Regions from separate parts of the Eubacterium sp. AF34-35BH genome, predicted to be linked through region 1. Evidence: riboswitches for the same ligand, from Rfam matches in the RefSeq annotation. Region 1 holds a riboswitch; the other holds the start of a gene.
The links. Region 1 has a riboswitch for thiamine pyrophosphate ahead of DWZ69_RS04045 (energy-coupled thiamine transporter ThiT). Riboswitches for the same ligand answer to the same signal wherever they lie in the genome.

Region 1 (3,218 bases):
ACTCCTTTGGACATTTGTTTGATAAACTCCTCTGTAATGGGTTTATCAACAGTTACAACATATTCCTTTTCATGATAATTGGAAGCTTTTAAAATGTTATTAACCAACGCCCCGTCATTCGTTAACAATATTAACCCTTGAGAATTCTTGTCCAATCTTCCAATAGGATAAATTCTCTTCCTATAGTTAATATAATCAACAATATTATCGGGATTATTTTTGTCAGTTGTACATTCTACTCCAACAGGCTTATTAAAAGCTATAACAATCTGTTCTTCTTCTCTTGAAACTTCTTTTCCATCAACAGTAACTTTGTCTAACAAATTTACTTTCTGCCCCATCAAAGCAGTTTCGTTGTTTACCTTAACATGCCCTTCTTCTATTAATCTGTCAGCCTGTCTTCTTGAGCAAAAACCTGCATCACTTAAAAATTTATTTAATCTTATTTCTTCTGTATTACTTTTCTGTTCTTTTAATCTTTTATTATCCATATACATACCTTATTTTAGTATTTTTAACTTAAATTATTCTAAATAAATCCTTCTAAATTATACATCTTAATAATGATAAATGATACTAGAAACAACGTCAACAAAAATAAGATAAGAGAAGCTGTATATTATCAAAAACCTTAACTAATATATAAAGCAATAAAACTTTAACTCAAACTAAAACAAATGAAACTTCAGCTACAAAATGCTAAAAAGAAGCTGCAACAATTTTGTTACAGCTTCAGCTAACAAATTTATAGAACATGTACTCTCCCTCTAATAGTTTATAGTTTAATTTATTTCTAATACCCTTATTTATATTTTACATTCACACAAATACATATCTATAAATATTATTATTTATTTTTCAGCATGATTAATTATTCGTTTTTGCAATTAATTAGTTTTGGTAATTAATTCGCTTTAGTAATTAATTTGCTTATTAATCAGCTTTATTTTCTTTCAAGGTTTGTTTCTGATTTATTAATTTTCTCTTCTAGGCAAAACAGTTTTCTTTTTTGAAACTACTAATTTAGTAATTACATAAGTTAAGCCACCAACAATAACACCTACTAATAAAATCACACCTACTAACATCCAGTTTGTATTTGCGATAAGTGTTATCTTAAATCCGTCTTCTGTCTGGATTTGTCTAAATATAATTAGGAAGTCAACAATTATTGCTATACCACATACTAATACGCCATTTAAAACAGCCATAATGTTCTTTGACTTTTCTCTTGTTACAGGTTTTGCTGCTCTTAAATCAATTGAATTTGAAACAAGCGCCATAACATATACTGTAACTACAGTTTCAGGAATCATGTATGCTCCATTGTATACTAAAGAATATAATGCTCCATCAGCTGTTGGAATTGATACACCTGCCCATACTGTACAACCTGTAATAAAATGACATAAATATCTTAATAAACAAACAATCAATGTTCCTAAAACTAAGGCACCTGTCTGATGTTTATTTTTCTTAACAACACCAAGTAAACCAAGCACTGTAAAAGCCACAATGTAATCTAAAAGAATTATGGCAATCATAGCTGTTGTTGATGTAGCATAAGAAACATTTGATAGACCTGTTAATAATTGCAAAATACTATATGTAAAACTTGTAATAAGTCCCCATTTTAATCCATTCCTGTAACCTGCAATTATAATAGGCAACATACTTGCCGCTGTTACTGCTCCACCGTATGGCATGTCGATAATCTTAATAAAGCTTAACACAAAAGCCATAGCAATCAAAACTGAACATTCTACCAATGTTCCTGTTTTCTTTGTTTTTTCCATAAAAAAAGTCCTCCTTAGAATATAATATCACCAGAGAACCTATACATAACTAAATGCTTCCTTACGATGGTACTAACCATATCAAGTAGTGAGGGTCGACATACATCTCTCAGCCATCCGGCACCCCTAGCGACATATTTTTCATTATTTATTCTATATTCTTTAACATTTTTTGTCAAGTTGGCAAAGTATTGTATACATATCTGATTAGTTTAATATACAATTAGAAGACTTCCTTTTCCAACTGATATAACAGGATTTGCATTTACAAACTGATTGCTTACCCCTAAAGGTCTGTTTTCCTCAAGTTTATAGTTTTCTATATTATATAATGCATTTTTTATTGTAACATTATGAGCAACTCCGTTTATCGCAAAAACCGAAAATATATTTTTTTCTTTTCCTGTTATTGAAATCGAACCATCTGAAACAACTGTATATGTGTTATTACCATCAACCATCTTAATGTTGGCTCCTAATTGTGATGCATATAAAAGTGTTTGTATATTGGCAAAAGTATGGTCTATCCTTCCACCGGTTCCTCCGAAAATCACAATGTTATTAAAGCCTTTGTGCAATGCTGTCTTAACACAAATCATCATATCTGTTTCGTTTTTCATTACTTTGTGCTTTTCCACATTGCCACCAACAGGAACATATCCTAAAGAGTCAAAATCACCTATTACCAAATCAGGTTCTATTCCAAGTTGGTGTATTTTCTCAAAACCGCCATCTGCCGCTATTACAAAATCATTTTCTTTTTTAGTAAAATTGGTACCGGAGTTATCTCCGGCACCAACTATATAACATACGTTTTCCATTTATTTGACCTACTAATTTCTATTTGTTTTTGTTATTTTTTGAAGCTGTTGTCTGTGGCTTTGTTGTACTATTCACCTTTGTAGTAGGTGCCTGTGTTGTCACAGATGCTTTTGTTGTTGCATTGTTAGATGTATGAGATGCAGTTGTTTCATTCTTATTGTTTGAAGTTCCTGTAGTAGTCTCATTTTTCTTTTCATTTGCTTTAGCATTAATAGCATCATAATAAGCCTTAACCTTAGGATCTGATGCCTTAACACTTTCAAATTCTTCCTGAACATCTTTTAATAAATCCTGAACATCAGAATCTTTTGTAACTTTATTCATGTATTTTTGAATATCATCACCACTATCATTTTGAATATAAACATTTCCTGTTTTCTTATCCCTAACAACATATAATCTGCTAATTGCAGGAACTGTTGTGTCAATATTCTTAAGTCCCATCTGATAATATGCATAAACTACATACGTGTCATCATAAGGACCTTTCTTTGTGTAACATTCAACATCACTATATTCCGATACATAAGTTCTTTGCTTCACGCTGTTAATGTCATATAAGTTTCCAACATACTGTGCGATTATCTCAGCTCTCTTTGC
Region 2 (3,218 bases), 220 kb from region 1:
ATTTTCTTTGCTGTGTCCATGGAATAAGCTCCGTCTTCGAGCAGCCATGTTTCATCAGGTTTTGTACCTAATGTTTCCATTGCTCTCATAAAAATTTCCGGTTTGTCTTTTCCTGAACCAATCTCTGTAGTTGTATATATTTTCTTAAAATATTTTCCAAGATTCAACCTTTCAAAAGCCGCCTCAATCATAGGACGGTCTGTTGATGTTGCAACCACCATAGGTATGTTATTCTTTTGAGCATACTCTAAAATTTCAATTGACTTCCCTTTAAGTGGAGCTTCTTCTTTATAAAAACCAAAAACCTTTTGGTTTATACCATCGCAAATTTCCTTGTCAGAAAGATTAACCTTATATGTTTTTCTGATATACTCTGCTCCTTCTGCCATAGTCAGGCTAAACATAATGTCTCCTAAGTTTTCCTCAGCCTCAATACCTAAATCCTTTAAATACAACTTAGCTGCATCCATCCATATTTCCATAGAATCAAGTATTGTCCCATCAACATCAAAAATAAATCCTTTTGCCATTATTCACCTTTTTATAACATTTTGATTGTTTTTTCTTTTAATTCCTTAGTTGCTTCTTCAATATCCTTTGCTGCAAAAATAGCGCTAATAACTGCTATACCGCAAATGCCACTGCCTGCAAGTTCTAAAACATTGCCTTTTGAAATTCCACCAATGGCTATAACAGGAATTTTTACTGCCTGACATATTGCTTTCAATGTTTCAAAAGTAACTTCTTCTGCATCATCTTTTGAGCCGGTTGGAAAAACTGCGCCTACTCCTAAATAATCTGCTCCGTGTTTTTCCGCTAAAATTGCCTGCTCAACAGTTTGCGCTGACACACCAATAATCTTATCAGGACCAAGCTTTGCCCTTACATCTAAAGCTTCCATGTCACTTTGTCCAACATGAACGCCGTCAGCATCCATTTCCAAAGCAATATCAACATTATCATTAATTACAAATGGTACATTGTACCTTCTACATAATTCTTTTATCTCAATGGCTTCCTTCAAAAAACTTTCTTCATCAAGTTTCTTTTCTCGAAGTTGCATAAAAGTAGCTCCACCTTTTAAAGCTTTTTCAACCTGACTGTACAAAGTTTCGCCATTTAACCAAGCTCTGTCAGTTACGCCGTATAAAAGTAATTCTTCCTTTGTTGTATTACTTAACTTCATATTTAGCTCCTTTTTCTAATGTTTCACCATCCATATTGTAGATGGCATCAATAATTCTGTTTCTGTATGTTGAGTTTCCATCGCCTTCACTCATTCTTGACCATGCAATTTCTCCGGCAAGTCCCATTGTACAAACTGCTGCCGCTGCTGCTTCCAATTTGTTTTCTGGATTTGCAACTAAAAACGCTGTCATCAAACCTGATAACTGGCATCCTGTTCCTGTAATTGAACTCATTTCGGCTCTACCATTTCTTATAACATAGCATTTTTCGCTGTCACAAACTAAATCAATTGCGCCTGTTACTGCGATAATGCTTCCTGTTGCCTTTGAAAAACTCTTGAGCTTGCTAATAGTGTCGTCTAAGTTTTCATCTGTTACTTTGTCAGAAACATCTGCATCTACACCTTTTGTACTTCCTGTACCCAGCATTAAAGTCTTAACTTCTGAAATATTTCCTCTTACAACATCAAATTTCACTTTTTCCATTAATTCATTTGCTGTATTAGTTCTTAACTTGCTTGCCCCTGCCCCAACAGGATCAAGTAAAACAACATGTCCTAATTCATTTGCTTTCTTTCCTGCTGCAAACATAGATGGTATGGTGTTTTTATTTAATGTTCCAATATTAATGTTCAAACCACCACAAATAGATGTAATATCTTCCACATCATCAATATCATCTGACATAATTGGACTGCCGCCACAAGCCAGTAAAACATTAGCCACATCATTTACTGTTACATAATTAGTAATGTTGTGAACTAAAGGCACATTATTTCTTACGTTTTCTACACATTCCTTAAACATATTTCCTCCTTATCGTTCTGCTGAATACTTTTTACAGCAGAATCTCATCATAATTATTACGTTAAAATGAAAAACGGACAAACCTAATCTGGTTTGTCCGCAATAAATCCTATACTTAATTCCTACGTTGGCATTATCCAAATCAGGTTTAAGGGTCGAAGTTGATTACTTCCTCTCAGCCTGCCTACAAGCTCCCCTGTATTTAATTTCCTATAGTATTGTATCTCTCAATTCAATATAATGCAATAGTGGATTTGTTATTGTTGTATACAATTAGAATTCAAATGCCTGCACAAAATCAAGTTTTTCATCTAGATTGCTTGTATAATGACTTGTCATAATCTGGTCATATGTAATATCTTTATCATTTACAAAAAAGTAACCATCTTCTTCCACTTGAGAATTTGTTGCTTTCCCTTTTCGTCTAACTACATACTTATATATCCCGTCATCCTTACAATTATCTTCGCCTTTAACAAAGATTTTTCAAACGGGTCTCTTATGGCATTGAAGGTTATGGATAAAATAAGAAATCAGCAGGATATTGTTTTTCCTGCTGACTTAAAATAAGTGAGTTATAAAAAAAAGATAGGGAGTTATCACTATTATATCAGCCCCATCCTGGAACCTTTTTAAACAAAGTTTTCTTTCCCCAGCTTGACATTTTCTTACTTAAGAAAATCCATCCCTTCTTTCCGGTTTTAGTTTTTACATATGCAAAACCGTTATCCCTCTTATCAAGACCATATTTTCCCTTAGGGCGTTTTGCTACATTCTTTGCCGGCTTGATTTTTATAATTCTAAGCTTATCTCCCTTTTTCAAAGTAAATTTATTCTTTGATTTTTTAGATGCAGTTTTGTACAATTTCATATTTTTCTTTACAGTATACATATATTTTTTTGAGCTTTCCACAAGTTTGTAAGTTCCCGTAGCCGGTACAATTTTATCACCTTTTAACTGTAATGGAATATCCGCGTAAAAACATCCTATTGGCAATGCGTAAGGTGTATCCACAATAATATGGAACCTTCCATTACCTTTCACATTCTTGAACCGATATCCTCTCCCATACATCAGTGCCTTGTTACTGCTTGTTTCAAATTCTGTAATTTCTTTTCCGTTCCATCTTTGAAAAGAACTGTAATCCAATGTATACGAATAACTGCCTACCTGAAAATTTAACTCTATTGTCTTGTCAGAAGTGTCAAAGTCAATTACCTTAT

Region 2: it holds a riboswitch for thiamine pyrophosphate, as region 1 does, so the genes downstream of both, thiM (hydroxyethylthiazole kinase) here and DWZ69_RS04045 (energy-coupled thiamine transporter ThiT) in region 1, are expected to answer to the same signal.

What each region holds. Positions count from the first base shown of each region.
Region 1 covers NZ_QUDZ01000003.1:82,475-85,692, forward strand. Annotated here, with positions in the region: gene DWZ69_RS04040 (pseudouridine synthase) at 1-491, opposite strand, end outside; gene DWZ69_RS04045 (energy-coupled thiamine transporter ThiT) at 975-1,796, opposite strand; TPP riboswitch at 1,838-1,934, opposite strand; gene DWZ69_RS04050 (thiamine diphosphokinase) at 2,009-2,617, opposite strand; gene DWZ69_RS04055 (hypothetical protein) at 2,637-3,218, opposite strand, start outside.
Region 2 covers NZ_QUDZ01000003.1:306,131-309,348, forward strand. Annotated here, with positions in the region: gene DWZ69_RS05010 (HAD family phosphatase) at 1-530, opposite strand, end outside; gene thiE (thiamine phosphate synthase) at 542-1,186, opposite strand; gene thiM (hydroxyethylthiazole kinase) at 1,173-1,994, opposite strand; TPP riboswitch at 2,097-2,202, opposite strand; gene DWZ69_RS12330 (hypothetical protein) at 2,268-2,390, opposite strand; gene DWZ69_RS05025 (hypothetical protein) at 2,605-3,218, opposite strand, start outside.